Regions from separate parts of the Variovorax sp. genome, predicted to be linked through region 2. Evidence: predicted binding sites of a transcription regulator. Region 2 holds the regulator's gene; the other holds the start of a gene.
What was found. The regulator NrdR, encoded in region 2, represses ribonucleotide reductase genes. The targets are predictions, from matches to a motif close to CACNANATNTNGTG.
Positions count from the first base shown of each region.

Region 1 (8,742 bases), 1.4 Mb from region 2:
GCAGCCGCTGGCCATCGGAATTTCCGCGGTCTACCTGGTCACTGCCTGGCTGACCATGCGCTACACGCGCCTGCAGCCGCCGATCCGGGGCTTCACCGCGCCGTGGCTGCTCACCGTCGGCGTCGACCTGGCCGCTTTCACCACGCTGCAGGTCATGCAGGGCGGCAACGTCAACTACACGCCATTGTTCGCGCTGCCTGTGCTCATGAGCGCGGTGCTCGGCACGGTGGTGGTGGGCCTGGGCACCACGTCCACCGTCACGCTGCTGCTGCTGGCCGACGCGGGCTGGCACTGGCTGCAGCAGCCTGTCGACTCGTCGGGCCGCTTCGTGCAGGCGGCGCTCACCGGCACCGGGCTTTTCGTGGTGGCCCTGCTGGCGCACGAACTGGCCCGCCGGCTCGCGCGCGAAGAAGCGGTGGCGCAGCGCAACCGCAGCAGCGCGCAGATGCAGGCGCAGGTCAACGACCTGGTGATCGAGACACTGAGCGAAGGCGTGCTGGTGATCGACGCCGAAGGGCTGGTGCATGCAGCCAACCCGGCGGCCGACGCGATCCTCGGGCAGGGGCTGGCAAAGCTGACGCTGCCTTTCCCCCTGCACGCACAGCCCGCCTGGCACGCGCTGGCCGCGTTGGCGCGCCAGACCTTCGCGCGCCGGGCGCCGCAGTCGGAAGAAATCCCGGTCGCGCAGGCACGCGGCGCGGCGCGCGAGGTGCGCGTGCGCACCCGGCTCACACCCGCCGGCGACAGGCGGCTCGACAGCATGTGCGTGATGTTCCTGCAGGACCTGCGCGAACTCGAGGCACGCATCCGCACCGAAAAGCTGGCGGCGATGGGCCGCATGTCCGCCGCCGTCGCGCATGAAATCCGCAATCCGCTGGCCGCCATCACGCAGGCCAGCGCGCTGCTCAACGAAGACCTGACCGACCCCGCGCACCGCAAGCTCACGAGCATGGTGCAGCACAACGCGCAGCGGCTCGCGCGCATCGTGGACGATGTGCTCGATGTTTCCCGGGCGCGCCAGCAGCGCGTGCTGTCGCTGGGCGAGCAGGTCGTGCTCGACCCTGCGGTGCATGTGCTGGCCGAGGAGTGGATCCGCCAGACGCAGCGCAAGGGCGTGCAGGTGTCGCTCGATGCGGCCGGCAGCGACGTGCGTTTCGACGCCGAGCACCTGCGCCGGCTGCTGGTGAACCTGCTCGACAACGCGTCGCGCTACGCCGGCAAGCGCGAAGGCTCTATCCAGGTGCTGACCAGCCTTCAGCGCGGCACCCCGGGCCGCCCCGCCCTGATGGTATGGAGCGACGGCGCGCCACTGGAGCCTGCGGTGCAGCGGCACCTGTTCGAACCATTCTTCTCGTCGGAAAGCCGCTCCAGCGGACTCGGCCTGTTCCTGTGCCGCGAGCTGTGCCGGCGCCACGGCGCCACCATCGGCTACGAGCGGCGCGCGCTGGTCCAGGGCGGTCCGGAGGGCAACGAATTCTTCGTGAGCTTCGCCGCCAGCGAAAACCGGCTGACACAATAGCGCCGTGAGCATTCCCACCCCTTCCACCCAGCGGCCGGCGCAGATCCTGGTCATCGACGACGAACCCGACCTGCGCACGCTGTACGAGCTGACGCTGCTGCGCGAGGGCTATCGCGTCGAGGCCGCGGGCAGCGTGTCCGAGGCGTGGCAGCACCTGGAGGCGGGCCGCTTCGACGCGGTCATCACCGACATGCGGCTGCCCGACGGCCAGGGCATGGAAATCATCCATCGCATCCAGAAAGACCAGCGCAGCGAGCGCTGCGTGGTGATGACGGCCTACGGCTCGGCCGAAAACGCTGTGGAGGCGCTGAAGGCCGGTGCCTTCGACTACCTCACGAAGCCGGTCGATCTCAAGCAGTTCCGCGCCGTGGTGGCGTCCGCGGTGCAGGCGCGCAACGCGGCGCAGCAGCCGGCCAAGTCGGCGCCGGTCGTGGCCGCGGGCAACGATGCGCCGGTGGTGGCCATGTCGGACAGCGGTGCCGCCGCGCTCGAGCGGCTCGTCGGCGATTCGGAGCCCATGCGCCTCGTCAAGTCGCGCATCGCGAAGGTGGCGCGCGGCATGGCGCCGGTGCTGGTGCGCGGCGAGTCCGGCACCGGCAAGGAACTGGTGGCGCGCGCGGTGCACGCCTGCAGCCAGCGCAGCGACGGCCCGTTCGTCGCGGTCAATTGCGGCGCGATTCCCGAGAACCTGCTCGAGGCCGAATTCTTCGGCGCGCGCAAGGGCTCCTACACGGGCTCGGCGCAAGACCGCGACGGCTACTTCCAGGCCGCACGCGGCGGCACGCTGTTCCTGGACGAAATCGGCGACCTGCCGCTGGCCATGCAGTCGAAGCTGCTGCGCGCGATCCAGGAGCGCAGCGTGCGCTCGATCGGCTCCACGCAGGAAGATGCGGTCGACGTGCGCATCGTGAGCGCCACCCACAAGGACCTGCATTCCGAAGTGCAGGCCGGCCGCTTCCGGCAAGACCTGTTCTACCGGCTCAACGTCATCGAAATCGCGGTGCCCGCACTGCGCGACCGCCGCGAAGACCTGCCCGCGCTGTGCGCCGCGCTGCTCTCGCGCATCGCGCACGACGCCGGAATGCCGGTGCCGCACCTGTCGGACGACCTGCTGCGCCGCCTCGGCCTGCATCCGCTCGACGGCAACGTGCGCGAACTCGAGAACCTGTTGCATCGCGCGGTCGCGCTGAACGACGGCGACGAACTGCACCTCGACCTGATGGGCGGCTTCACCGCCTCCGCCGAAGCCGCCGCGTCCGCGCCGGCGCCGCTGATGCAGGAGATCACGACGCCCGCCATGCTCATGCCAGCTCCCGCGCCGGTCGCGCCGCCCAAGCCCGCGCCGCCGCCGCTGCCGTCAGACCTGCAGGCCTACCTCGACCAGCAGGAGCGCGAGATTCTGGTGCGCGCGCTGCATGACAGCGGCTTCAACCGCACAGCCGCCGCCGCGCGGCTCGGCATGAGCCTGCGCCAGATCCGCTACCGCATCGCGCGCCTGGGCATCACCACACCCAACGGCGACGATGGCGCGAGCAGCCATGCCGACGATTGAAGACAACGCAGGCGGCAACGGCGACGGCGCACTCTGGCAGGCCGGCTGGTACCGCTTCGCGAAGGCGCTGCCCTCGCCGAACTTCGGCCCCCGCCCCGCCGGCGCGCAGACCGACCTCGTCGTGATCCATTCGATCAGCCTGCCGCCCGGGGAGTACGGCGGCGACGCGGTGCAGCGGCTCTTCACCAACCGGCTCGACTGGGACGCGCACCCTTACTTCCAGTCGATCCGCGGGCTCGAGGTGTCCTCGCATTTCTACGTGCGCCGCAACGGCGAGCTCTGGCAGTTCGTGAGCTGCGACGACCGAGCCTGGCATGCCGGCGTGTCGTCGTGGCGCGGCCGCGGCAACTGCAACGACGACTCGGTCGGCATCGAGCTCGAGGGCCTCGAGGGCCAGCTGTTCGACGAGCCGCAATACGAGACGCTCGCGAGCCTGTGCGCCGCGATCGCGCAGCACTATCCCATCGCCCACATCGCCGGCCACGAGCACATCGCGCCGGGCCGCAAGCAAGACCCCGGCGCCGGTTTCGACTGGCGCCTGCTGCGCGAGCAATTGGGCTGGAGTCCACAGATGTTTCCTGCACAGGTGGTGCAGCGCTAATTTTTTCAATCGCGCGACGGCTCGCGATGCGCGGATCATGCGCCGCAGCAATGCGAAAATGTCGGCCGCTCGATCAAGCAACCATGCGCCTTGCAGGCCCAAATCGGCTCGCAAGCCACGCCCCATGCGGCTTGCGCAACCATAGGCCAGTATTCATGCGGCATCTCTGGTGGTGTCCTACGCCGAAAGAGATGCCAGCAAGGCTTGTATCGAGAAGAAAACGCTACATCTAGTGGGTTGTACACCCCCGACACCCTAGATATAGTGTCCAACGTCCGGTCATCAACACCGGCGCGGCGCCCCGCCCCGGCGTCGCCATCCAACAAGAATTGCCAACCGAGAGGAAGCGAATGCAAACTGCCCTGACCCCCCAATCGACCCCGCGTGCCGTTCCCTCGACGCCACTGCAGCAGCAGCGAGACACTGCCGGCTCCCCCAACATCCAGAACCTGGCCCACTACCAGATCATCCGCCGCAACGGCGCCGTGGTGCCCTTCGAGCCGAACAAGATCGCCATCGCGATGATGAAGGCCTTCCTCGCCGTGCACGGCACGCAGGGCGCGGCTTCGGCCAGCGTTCGCGAGACGGTGGACGTGCTCACGCAAGGCGTGATCCGCGCGCTGGTGCGCTCGCGTCCGGGCGGCGGCACCTTCCACATCGAAGACGTGCAGGACCAGGTCGAACTCGGCCTGATGCGCGGCGGCCATCATGAAATCGCGCGCGCCTACGTGCTGTACCGCGAACGCCGCACGCAGGAGCGTTCGAAGCAGGGCGAGCAACAAGCGCCGGCCACGCCCGCGCTGCACGTGCTGGACAACGGCGAGCTGGTCGCGCTCGACATCAACGAACTCAAGGGCCTGATCGAGTCCGCCTGCGAGAACCTGGGCGAGAGCATCACCGCCGCGCCGATCGTCGCCGAGACGATGCGCAACCTGTACGACGGCGTGCCGCTCGACGAGGTCTACAAGGCTTCGATCCTGGCCGCCCGCACGCTGATCGAGAAGGATCCCGACTACACCTTCGCCACCGCGCGCCTGCTGCTGCACACGATCTTCAAGGAAATCATCGGCCGCGAAGTGATGCCGGCCGAGCGTGCCACCGCCTACGCCGACTACTTCCCGCAGTTCATCAAGAAGGGCGTGGACAACGACCTGCTCGACGAAAAGCTGCTGCAGTACGACCTGCCCCGCCTGGGCGCGGCGCTGAAGGCCGAGCGTGACAACCAGTTCGACTACCTCGGCCTGCAGACCCTGTACGACCGCTACTTCCTGCACGTGCGCAAGACCCGCATCGAGCTGCCGCAGGCTTTCTTCATGCGCGTGGCCATGGGCCTGTCGCTGAACGAAATCGACCGCGAAGCCCGTGCCATCGAGTTCTATGAAGTGCTGTCGTCGTTCGACTTCATGTCGAGCACGCCCACGCTGTTCAACGCCGGCACGCTGCGCTCGCAGCTGTCGAGCTGCTACCTGACCACCGTGCCCGACGACCTGGACGGCATCTACGAGTCGATCAAGGAAAACGCGCTGCTGTCGAAGTTCGCCGGCGGCCTGGGCAACGACTGGACCCGCGTTCGCGCGCTCGGCAGCCACATCAAGGGCACCAACGGCGAATCGCAGGGCGTTGTGCCGTTCCTGAAGGTGGTGAACGACACGGCCGTGGCCGTGAACCAGGGCGGCAAGCGCAAGGGCGCCGTCTGCACGTACCTGGAAACCTGGCACCTCGACATCGAGGAGTTCCTGGAGCTGCGCAAGAACACCGGCGACGACCGCCGCCGCACGCACGACATGAACACCGCCAACTGGATCCCCGACCTGTTCATGCGCCGCGTGATGGAAAAGGGCACCTGGACGCTGTTCTCGCCCTCGAACGTGCCCGACCTGCACGACCTGTTCGGCGCCGAATTCGAAAAGGCCTACGTGGCCTACGAAGAGAAGGCTGCCCGCGGCGACATCAAGCCCGCGCGCACCATCCAGGCGACCGACCTGTGGCGCAAGATGCTCACGATGCTGTTCGAGACCGGCCATCCCTGGATCACGTTCAAGGACGCCTGCAACGTGCGCTCGCCACAGCAGCACGCCGGCGTGGTTCACTCGTCGAACCTGTGCACCGAGATCACGCTGAACACCAGCGACACCGAAACCGCCGTGTGCAACCTGGGTTCGGTGAACCTGCTGCAGCATCTGAAGGACGGCAAGGTCGACCAGGAAAAGCTGAAGAAGACGATCTCCACGGCGATGCGCATGCTCGACAACGTGATCGACATCAACTACTACGCCGTGAAGAAGGCGCGTGACTCCAACCTGCGCCACCGTCCGGTCGGCCTGGGCCTGATGGGCTTCCAGGACGCGCTGTACGAACTGCGCATTCCCTACGCCTCGCAAGAGGCCGTGCAGTTCGCCGACGAGTCGATGGAAGCCATCTGCTACCACGCCTACTGGGCCTCCACCGACCTGGCGCGCGAACGCGGCAAGTACTCGAGCTACAAGGGCTCGCTGTGGGACAAGGGCATCCTGCCGATCGACTCGCTCGACCTGCTGGAAAAGGCACGCGGCGGCTACGTCGAGGTCGACCGCTCGGCCACCCTCGACTGGGACGCGCTGCGCTCGAAGATCAAGGCCGACGGCATGCGCAATTCGAACTGCGTGGCCATCGCTCCGACCGCGACCATCTCGAACATCATCGGCGTGGACGCCTCGATCGAACCCTGCTTCGGCAACCTGTCGGTCAAGTCGAACCTGTCGGGCGAGTTCACCGTGATCAACCACTACCTGGTGCGCGACCTGAAGCGCCTGGGCCTGTGGGACGACGTGATGGTCATGGACCTGAAGCACTTCGACGGCTCGCTGCGTCCGATCGACCGCGTGCCGCAAGACGTGAAGGCGCTCTACGCCACCGCGTTCGAAGTGGAGACCACGTGGCTGGTGGAAGCCGCCGCGCGTCGCCAGAAGTGGATCGACCAGGCGCAGTCGCTGAACATCTACATGGCCGGCGCATCGGGCAAGAAGCTCGACGACACGTACAAGCTCGCATGGCTGCGCGGCCTGAAGACGACCTACTACCTGCGCACGCAGAGCGCGACGCACGCCGAGAAGTCGACGGTGCAATCGGGCCGGCTCAACGCGGTGTCGTCGGGCAGCGATGCACCTTCGGGCATGAGCGCGCTCGAAGCCGCTGCTGCAGCAGCAAAGGCACAGATGAACGCGATCCCCGCTACCGACATCGCGTTCTGCGGCGTGGACGATCCGACCTGCGAAGCCTGCCAGTGATGAGTGAATCGAAGCGTCTTCCGGCGCTTCGTTGAATCAGCGAGGTGCATGCGAAAGTCGCGCGACGGTCACTCGATGAAGCCATTGACTGACATCGCACGATGCATGCGAGCAACATAACAACCACATAAATGGCGTGCGATGTGAACGAGCACTTTGCAACTCACATCGTTACTCCGATAATTTGAGCATTGGATTTTTCTATGTTGACCTGGGACGAAGAAGTCAAGCCCTCCTTGCCAAAGGATATGCAACAAGGATTGCAGCAGCACCACGCATCGACCGGCGGTTTTTCCGCAGGCCGTTCGGTGGATGCTCCGACTTCGTCGATTGCACAGCCTGCAGCAGCAACGCCTGCGGCCACCCAGCGCGTCAAGGCATCCGACAAGCGCATCATCAACGGTCAGACCGACGTCAACCAGCTGGTGCCCTTCAAGTACAAGTGGGCGTGGGAAAAGTACCTCGCCACCTGCGCCAACCACTGGATGCCGCAGGAAGTGAACATGACGCGCGACATCGCGCTCTGGAAAGACCCGAACGGCCTGACTGAAGACGAGCGCCGCATCGTCAAGCGCAACCTCGGCTTCTTCGTGACCGCCGACTCGCTGGCCGCCAACAACATCGTGCTGGGCACCTATCGCCACATCACGGCTCCCGAGTGCCGCCAGTTCCTGCTGCGCCAGGCCTTCGAGGAAGCGATCCACACGCACGCGTACCAGTACATCGTCGAGTCGCTCGGCCTGGACGAGAGCGAGATCTTCAACGCCTACAACGAAGTGCCGTCGATCCGCGAGAAGGACCAGTTCCTGATCCCGTTCATCGACGCCATCAGCGACCCCAACTTCAAGACCGGCACCCACGAGACCGACCAGACGCTGCTCAAGTCGCTCATCGTGTTCGCCTGCCTGATGGAAGGGCTGTTCTTCTACGTCGGCTTCACGCAGATCCTCGCGCTGGGCCGCCAGAACAAGATGACCGGCGCCGCCGAGCAGTACCAGTACATCCTGCGCGACGAGTCGATGCACTGCAATTTCGGCATCGACCTGATCAACCAGCTCAAGCTCGAAAACCCCGGCCTCTGGACCCCCGAGTTCAAGGCAGAGATCAAGGCCCTCTTCATGAAGGCCGTCGAGCTCGAATACAAATACGCCGAAGACACCATGCCTCGCGGCGTGCTCGGCATGAATGCCTCCATGTTCAAGGGCTACCTGCGCTACATCGCCAATCGGCGTGCACAGCAGATCGGCCTCGAAACGCTCTTCCCGAACGAGGAAAATCCGTTCCCCTGGATGAGCGAAATGATTGACCTGAAGAAAGAGCGCAACTTTTTCGAAACCCGCGTGATCGAGTACCAGTCGGGTGGTGCGCTCTCCTGGGATTGAATCTTTCGACAAGAATTAATGAATTCAAGAATTGCCCTTGCCACCGATCGCGTCATAGAGCGCGGCATGGACGAGGGCTCAGGTGTTCATGGTGCTGGGGCTCAGATTCCAACGCCATGAATCGCTTCACGCTACCCAACGTGCGTGGAGTGCTTCAATAGGTTGATTTTTTCAACTTGATCAAGGAGAAATAGAAATGGCAACTGCAAAGAAAGCGCCGGCTAAGAAAGCCGCTGCAAAGAAGGCTCCGGCAAAGAAGGTCGTGGCTGCAAAGAAGGCACCGGCAAAGAAGGTAGCCGCCAAGAAGGCACCGGCCAAGAAGGTCGCTGCCAAGAAGGTAGCCGCCAAGAAGGCGCCGGCGAAGAAGGTAGCGGCCAAGAAGGCAGCACCGGCCAAGAAGGCCGCCGCCAAGAAGGCTCCTG
Region 1 covers NZ_OZ257247.1:4,170,586-4,179,327, forward strand. Annotated here, with positions in the region: gene ACQY8B_RS19635 (two-component system sensor histidine kinase NtrB) at 1-1,519, shown strand, start outside; gene ACQY8B_RS19640 (sigma-54-dependent transcriptional regulator) at 1,524-3,071, shown strand; gene ampD (1,6-anhydro-N-acetylmuramyl-L-alanine amidase AmpD) at 3,058-3,672, shown strand; gene ACQY8B_RS19650 (ribonucleoside-diphosphate reductase subunit alpha) at 4,023-6,938, shown strand; gene ACQY8B_RS19655 (ribonucleotide-diphosphate reductase subunit beta) at 7,142-8,320, shown strand; gene ACQY8B_RS19660 (histone H1-like DNA-binding protein) at 8,517-8,742, shown strand, end outside.
Region 1: ACQY8B_RS19650 (ribonucleoside-diphosphate reductase subunit alpha) is a predicted target of NrdR. The motif match lies at 3,926-3,939, and genes of this name have one in related genera.

Region 2 (8,742 bases):
AGACCGCGCTCCGGGAAAACTTCTCGGCGGCCAACATTCCCAACGACCGGATCCGCCTCTCCTGGCAGGCGATGAACAGCAACAGCAACGACAGCAGCTGCGTCGGTTTCTTTGGCGACACCTCGGCGGGAAGTCATGGGGCCAGCAGATGTTTGGTTGGTGGCCGCGCCAACGCAAACCTGATGCGCTCGCTGGACGGTACGCATCGTGCCAATTTCATGGCTTGGGTCGATGCGTTGTCGCCGAACGGCGGAACACCGCTGCACGCCATGATGACCCGGGCCGGCGAATACATGAAGACCACCGGCCAATACAGCCCATATTCGGACGACCCGGGTGTGGAGGGGGCCGCGCAGTCGAGTTGCCGGAAATCCTTCCATATCCTCATGACGGACGGCGAGTACAACCGCTTCGGGTTCAACCAGGATCCAGCGCAACTCGGCATGCCGGCCATCGGCAACGAGGACGGGTCGCGCCGCGTCCTGCCCGACTCCGTGGTCTACCTGCCGCGCGCGCCCTACGGGGACAACGCGGGAGCCGTCAACAATGTCGCCAACTGGAACGAGAGTCCGCGCGGTGCCTGGAAACCCACGGCCGAATATCGTCCGACCCTGGCCGACATGGCTTTTCACTACTGGGCCAGCGATCTGCAGCCGGACGTGCCGAACAATCTCAAGCGTGTGATTGCCGAAGGCGGCAACGTGGCGATAGGCGCGGCGACTATCCCCGAGTACTGGAACCCCAGGAACGATCCGGCCACCTGGCAGCACCTGACGACCCATACCATCGGTTTTGGCGCTGCGTCGTCGTGGACGGGGGCGCCGGCCATTTCGGCGGCGGCGTCGAAGCCGACCTACAGCGGTGACTATGCAAGCCTGGTCGACGGCACGATCCGATGGGCGAACCCGCTCGCGAACACGCTGCACGCGACGGAAACCTCCGGGCCCGATGGCTCCGTCACAACCCGACCCCCCTACTGGCGTACTGGTGGCTATTCCCACGAACGGGCCGCCAACATTGCCGCTGTCCGCATGGACCTCTGGCATGCCGCCCTCAACGGCCGCGGCACCTTCACGCCAGCCTCGAATGCGCAGGCACTCAGCGATGCCTTCAGCTCCATCCTCGGGCAGATCCTTCTCGACACCCGCCTGTCTCCGGCCTCCATTGCTGCAAGTGCCTCCAGGGTGTCGGCCGGCACGGCGGTCTACCAGGCCGGCTACGACACGGCCGACTGGTCCGGCATGCTCACCGCCACCAGGTTCGGCACCAATGGCCGGCTGTCGGACACGGCCGAATGGTCGGCACGTGACCTGCTTGACGCCCGCATGGCGGCGGCAGGCGCGCACGACAGCAATCGCAAGGTGCTCAGTTTCTCGGGCGCCGCGGCCGCCGGTTCCGGCGTGCCGTTCCGGTGGGCGAGCCTGAGCGATGCGCAAAAGGCCGCGCTCAAGGGAAGCACCAGCACCGATGACAAAGACACTGCCCTTGGGCGGGCCGTGCTCGACTTCCTGCGCGGAGACCGCAGCAACGAGGGCGCTGGCCTGGAACTGCGCAAGCGCGGCCATGTGCTCGGCGACATCGTCGGCTCCAGCGTCTGGTACACGGGGCAGCCCAACAGCGGCTTCACCAACGATGCCTACGCCAAATTCGCCTCGGTCGCCCGCACGCCGATGGTCTACGTGGGCGCCAACGAGGGCATGCTGCACGCCTTCAACGCAAACACCGGCCAGGAAGCGTTCGCCTACGTGCCCGAAGGCCTCTACGGCACGGCAGCCGCGCCCAGGCTCAAGCGGCTCAGCGAAGGCAGCTATTCACACAGGTACTACGTCGACGGCAGTCCCTTCGTGGCCGACATCCATATGGGGGCCACGGCCACGACCACCGAGGCCCAGAAGGTGGGGGCGTGGAAGTCTTTCCTCGTGGGCGCGCTGGGGGCGGGCGGCAAGGGCTACTTCGTGCTCGACGTCACCAAGCCTCAGGAGATCGACGAGTCCAAGGCGGCCCAGACGGCGCTGATCGACACGACCGCGCTTTCCGACGACGACCTGGGCCACCAGTTCCAGCAACCCGTGCTCGACTCTTTTTCCAGGCGTGCGCTGCAGGTGGCGCCGCTGAACAACGGGCGCAAGGCCGTGATCCTGGGCAATGGCTACAACAGCACGAGCGAGAAGGCGATGCTGTGGATCCAGTACCTCGACGGCGACAAGTCGATCCTCAAGATCCCCGCTCCCGTCACCCAGGGCGCCGGCGCTGGCAACGGGCTGTCCGCTCCGCGGGTGGTGGACCGTGACGGCGACGGCAAGGTCGACTTTGCCTATGCAGGCGACCTGCTGGGAAACATGTGGCGCTTCGACCTGAGCGATCCCGACAGCCGCAAGTGGAAAGCCACGTTGGGTTCCGCCGCCACCGCATCGAGCCTCGACAACGTGCCGCTGTTCGCGGCGGGAGCCACGCAGCCGATCACGGCGGCGCCGGTGGTCGTCGGTCATCCGCGTGGCGGCTACATGGTGGTGTTCGGCACGGGAAGGCTGTTTGCCGTCGGCGACGAAAGCAGCACCGCCAGCCAGTATCTGTACGGCATCCGGGACGGGGCCAACGGAAGCACCGGTACGGCCGTGCTGACAGACCTGGTGGCGCAGACCGTCGGCGCAGCCACCGTCGAGGAAGACGGTGGCGAGTTCCGCACCGTCTCGAACAACAGCGTGAGCTACAGCGGTTCCCACGCCAAGCGCGGCTGGTACTTTCAGCTGCCGGCCTCCAGGGAGCGCATCGTCTACCCGGGCGATGCCTTGAGCAGCAGCGCAGCCCTGTTCTCGAGCACCGTTCCCGGCGCCGGCGGCAATTCGCTCGATTGCACCGCGGGCACCAACGACGATGGCTGGTCGATGGTGATCGACTTCTTCAGCGGCTCCGCCCCCGGCGGCATTGCCTACGGCACGGCGACCGCCACCGCCGGCTATCTCGGTTTTCGGAATCACGCCGGCAAGGACGACATCGTCTTCGAGCCGCAGGGCCGGGAGAAGGGCAAGGACGTGATCTGCAATACGGCCGGCGCGTGCAAGACGCCGATGCGGCCGGACATCGTGCGCCGCTTCGGCTGGCGCAATCTGATGTCGTCGTCGAACTGACGCCGAGGCAAGCCATGAACAAATATTCCAAGGCACGGTGCCATGAGCAAAGTCGCTCGCATGGCTTCACGCTGATCGAACTCATGATCGCGACGGCGGTGATCGCCATCCTCGCTGCCATCGCCTATCCCAACTACACGCGCTACGTGCTGCGGGCCAAGCGCGCCGATGCCAAGCAACAGTTGCTGCAGGCGGCGCAGTGGACCGAACGCTACATGACCGCCAACGGAAGCTATCCCCCGGCGACCGTTGCGTTGCCGGCCGGACTGAGGCAGGCACCATCGTCCGGTACGGCGAACTATTCCATCAGCTATGCCGCAAGAACTGCGACCAGCTACACCTTGCAAGCCGTTCCAGGCGGGGCTTCGCGCAGCGACGAATGCGGAACGCTCACGATCAACCAGCAGGGCGTCAAGCTGGCGGGCAGCAGCACAGACGCTTCGAGTGCGCTGGTGCAGCTTTGCTGGAACCGTTGAAGTGTCTGTGAGAGTGCGGCGGTTGCCGGCGAGGCTCAGATGTCGCGCAGCAACTGCCTGAACTCGTCCACGTCTTCAAAGCTGCGGTACACCGAGGCAAAGCGCACATAGGCGACCTTGTCGAGCTTCTTGAGTTCGCGCATCACGAGCTCGCCCACCTTGGTCGAGTCGATTTCGCGCAGGCCGCTGGCCAGCAGCTTCTGCTCTATGCGAAGCAGGGCGTTGTCGATCTGCTCGATGCTCACAGGGCGCTTGCGCAGCGCCAGCATCATCGAGGCGCGCACTTTCGACGAATCGAAGTCGGCGCGGCTGCCGTCTTTCTTGACGACGACCGGAAAATTGACGTCGGGGCGCTCGTAGGTGGTGAAGCGCTTGTCGCAGGCGCTGCACTGGCGGCGCCTGCGGACGAAGTCGGCGTCTTCCGAAACGCGGGTCTCGACGACCTGCGTTTCAAGATGACCGCAAAAAGGGCATTTCATGCGGTCGGGATTTCCAGTTCAGCGGTAGACAGGGAAGCGGCTCGTCAGCGCGTGCACCTTGGCGCGCACGGCATCGATGTTCGCCGCGTCGCGCGGGTTCTCGAGCACGTCGGCGATCAGGTTCGCGGTGATGCGGGCCTCTTCGTCCTTGAAGCCGCGGGTGGTCATGGCGGGGGTGCCGATACGCACGCCGCTGGTGACCATCGGCTTTTCCGGGTCGTTGGGGATCGCGTTCTTGTTGATCGTCATGTGGGCGCTGCCCAGCACGGCTTCCGCTTCCTTGCCGGTGATGCCCTTGGCGCGCAGGTCGACCAGCATCACATGGCTTTCGGTGCGGCCGCTCACGATGCGCAGGCCGCGCTGGGTCAGGGTGTCGGCCACGATCTGGGCGTTCTTGACCACCTGTTGCTGGTAGGCCTTGAACTCGGGCGACATTGCTTCCTTGAACGCGACCGCCTTGGCGGCAATCACGTGCATCAGCGGGCCGCCTTGCAGGCCGGGGAAGATCGCGCTGTTGATGGCCTTCTCGTGCTGCGACTTCATCAGGATGATGCCGCCGCGAGGGCCGCGCAGGCTCTTGTGCGTGGTGGAGGTGACGATGTCGGCGTGCGGCACCGGGTTGGGGTACACGCCCGCAGCCACGAGGCCGGCGTAGTGGGCGATGTCGACCATGAAGATGGCGCCGACGTCCTTGGCCACCTTGGCGAAGCGCTCGAAGTCGATGCGCAGCGAGTAAGCCGACGCGCCCGCGATGATCAGCTTGGGCATGTGTTCATGCGCCTTGCGTTCCATCGCGTCGTAGTCGATGGCTTCGTTGGCGTCCAGGCCGTAGCTCACGACGTTGAACCACTTGCCGCTCATGTTCAGCGGCATGCCGTGGGTCAGGTGGCCGCCTTCGGCCAGGCTCATGCCCATGATGGTGTCGCCGGGCTTCAGGAAGGCGAGCATCACGGCTTCGTTGGCCGATGCGCCGCAATGCGGCTGCACGTTGGCGGCGTCGGCGCCGAAGATCTGCTTGACGCGGTCGATGGCCAGCTGCTCGGCCACGTCGACGTGCTCGCAGCCACCGTAGTAGCGCTTGCCCGGATAGCCTTCTGCGTACTTGTTGGTGAGCTGCGAGCCCTGGGCGGCCATGACGGCCGGCGAGGCGTAGTTCTCGCTGGCGATCAGCTCGATGTGGTGTTCCTGGCGCGCGTTTTCGGCTTGAATGGCGGCCCAGATTTCGGGATCGGTCTGTTCGACCAGGATATTGCGTTGGTACATGGCAGTCCTTTGAAGACGAGGTCCTTGTTCTTCAACCAAACAAGGGCTGCCCAGGCGAACGGCTGAACGCCTGTTGTGGTCAGGCGGTACGCTTCCCAGTGGTATTCCACGTCAGCGCGGGACACCTTTTCAGGGTGCTGCGCCTATCGCCAGTCGCGTACAGGCCGAGTGTAGCGCACGCCTGCCCGTACCCGGCCAGAGAACCCTCAGGAGACGGAGGAGAGCAGGGCGACCTTGGCCGGCTCGCTGCCTTCTTCGGGTTTGGCCGGCGCCACCACGGGCAGCGGCTGGGCGCGCACGCCCGGCGGCGTGATCGACGGCGCACGGCCGTTGGCCACCTGCAGCAGGCGCTCGTGTTCGGCCATCACCTTGGCGGCGTAGCCGCCGTCGTCCTCGAGATTGGCCGCGCCCACGTAGTAGCGCAGGCCGCCTTCGAGCGAACCGGCGCGGGCGATGCATTCCTGCAATACCTTGACGCCCACGCGCATGTTGGTCACGGGGTCGAAGGCGGTGAGCGTGCCGCCCGCGCTTTCGTACTTGTCGCCGTGCACGCGGGTCATGACCTGCATCAGGCCTTGCGCGCCGACCTGGCTCTGCGCAAAGGGGTTGAAGCTGGACTCGACGGCCATGATCGCGAGGATCAGGGTCGGGTCGATCTTCGTGCGCTTGCCGATGCCGTAGGCCTCGGCCACCAGCACGCTCAGCGGCTCGGCGGCCACGCGGTACTTCTTGCTCAGCCAGTAAGCCACTGCGGCCTGCTGTTTGGGCAGGTCGCTGGGGCTCGCGGCCGTGGTGCGCTCGATGGCGGTCGGCTCGAGGTCGGTGGCTTCAGGCGCGGGCTTGCGCGACTGCAGCCAGCCCATCAGCTGCTCCTCGCCGGTCTTGCGCAGGTCGGGCCGCGCCACGAGGGCGAGGGCCGCGAACACGATGGCCAGACCGACCAGTGCAAACCCGTTGTGGGTAATTTCAAAAAAGCCGTCTGCCACATCGGACACGAAGGTCCGTAGCCCGCGGGCTGTGGCATCGAACGCCTTGTTCATCGCTCTTCCTTTCTGTGCGGCACCTGATACGCAAAGCCGTTGAGGGCGATGGATGAAGGCAGCGGCGCTTGGATTGGTACGAATCAGGCTCCGCGCATGGAGTGGAGGTGGGTTAGGAGCGCGGCGACCTGATCAAGCCGGTTGGGATTCGGCAGCGGATTCAGGGAGGCTCTGCTGCGTCAGGCAGTCAGGGCAGGCCGGATTCTAGCGTGGGTTAATACCTGGTCAAGCATAAGGAATTGCATCTTTATGCTAATAGTTGTTTAAAAAGTTCGTGGTTTCGAGGTGTTTTGTCTTAGGTGAAATCCCTTTGTAATTTGCATTTGCAAAGCAAGGGTGAGACGCCTAATCTGAACGGGCCTGAGGTTTTCAGGCGTTTTTCCGAGGTCAGGCAGCCCGAGGTGCAAGTCAAGGGCTCGAACGACCGAGGATCCACGGTGGCAATCTCTTGCTGCCAGCACGGCGGGAACCACTAACTTCCGGTCGCGCGAAACGATGGCATGGGTCTAGCGCCCGCCATCAAGCCCGGTGGCAAGGCATTCGTCGAGCCATCGGGCTTTCTTTTTTGCGCGCCCCAGAGGAGCTTCTCCGGTGTTTCCGGTATTTCTTCCGAAGCGCGGCCGCGGTTGCTCCGGCTATGGAGAGTTGACGCGTCTTTGCGGCACACTCCGGCGATGGACGTAGCTTCGATCAAACAGAACAAATGGGTGCGGCGTGGGATCGTCGCGTTGCTGTCGTTGTTGGCCTTCTGGGTCATCGCCTGGCTGGCAGTGCCACCGATCGCCAAGAGCCAGCTTCAGAAGATTGCAAGCGAGAAGCTAGGCCGGCAGGTGACCGTCGGCAAGATCGACTTCAAGCCCTGGACGCTGGAGCTCACGCTGAACGACCTGCGCATAGCCACCGCCGATGGCAGCAAGTCGCAGTTGGCCATCCAGCGCATCTATGCCGATGCCGAGCTGCAATCCATCTTCCGCCTCGCACCGGTGATCGATGCCGTGTCCATCGACGCGCCGGCCATCCTGCTCACGCACCAGGCCGACGGCAAATACGACATCGACGACATCCTGGCCAAGCTGTCGGCCGGCCCGCCCGCCGACCCGAAGGCCAAGCCGGCGCGCTTTGCCATCTACAACATCGCGATCAATGGCGGCTCGGTCGACTTCGACGACCAGACCGTCAAGCGCAAGCATGAGCTGCGCGACTTCGTTCTCAAGGTGCCTTTCCTGAGCAACCTCGATTCGAAGCGCGACATCAACACAGAGCCCAAGCTCGCCTTCGTGCTCAACGGCAGCAAGTTCGACTCGGCGGCCCTCACCACGCCCTTTGCCGACAGCCGCAAGACCGACGCGCACGTGCAGTTCAAGGGGCTCGACCTGGTGCCGTACCTCGGCTACATCCCGGGCGGACTGCCGGTGCGCCTGCAGGCGGGCAGCCTCGACGCCGACCTGAAGATCGGCTTCGAGCACGGCGCCACCAACGGGCTGAAGATCACCGGTACGGTCGAGGCGCACACCACCAAAGTGGCCGACGCGCGCGGGCGCGACCTGCTGGCTTTCGAGTCGCTCAAGCTCGCGCTGGACGACGTGCGGCCGCTGGAGTCGGTGTTTCACCTGAGCGAGATCGCGCTGGTCAATCCGCAATTGGCGGTGGCGCGCGATGCCGCCGGCCAGCTCAACCTGCTGGCCACCGACCCCGCCACCGGCGCTACGGAAAAGGCCGCGCCCCTGCCAGCGGCGCCCGCGAGTCCGCCGGCCAGCCAGCCCGCCGAAAAGCCGGTGCTGAAGGTGCAGGTCGACAAGGTCGCGCTGAGCGGTGGCCGCATCGGCTGGCGGGATGAAACCGTCAAGCCCGCCGCAGCCATCGATGTGACCGAGCTCGGCTTCGATGTCACCGGCGTCGCCTGGCCCATGGACAAGCCAGCCCAGTTCAACGGCAGCACCGCCATTGCCGGCGCCTCGCTCAAGTTCAAGGGCAGCGCCACCGACAAGGCGGCCGACGTGGAAACCGAGGTCGATGCGCTGCCGCTGTCGCTGGCTGCTCCTTATCTGGCACAGAGCCTGGAGCCCACGCTCGACGGCAAGCTCAGCGGGCAGATCGACATCGCCTGGGCCCAGCCCAACCTCAAGTTCAAGGCCCGCCGCCTGGCCGCGGACGGGCTCGCGCTGACCCAGGCCAAGACTGCGCTGGCCAGCGTCGGGCGCTTCGAGCTGGTCGACGCCGAGGCCGACATGACGAACCACACGCTGAACGTGGCTTCGTTCACGGCCACCAACCCGAAGGTGCGCATCGAGCGCGACAACGAAAAGCGCTGGATGTTCGAGCGCTGGATCAAGACACCGGCCGGCGACGGCACCAA
Region 2 covers NZ_OZ257247.1:2,754,883-2,763,624, reverse strand. Annotated here, with positions in the region: gene ACQY8B_RS13195 (pilus assembly protein) at 1-3,128, shown strand, start outside; gene ACQY8B_RS13190 (type IV pilin protein) at 3,143-3,604, shown strand; gene nrdR (transcriptional regulator NrdR) at 3,640-4,083, opposite strand; gene glyA (serine hydroxymethyltransferase) at 4,102-5,346, opposite strand; ZMP/ZTP riboswitch at 5,388-5,513, opposite strand; gene ACQY8B_RS13175 (transglycosylase SLT domain-containing protein) at 5,553-6,386, opposite strand; gene ACQY8B_RS13170 (DUF748 domain-containing protein) at 7,061-8,742, shown strand, end outside.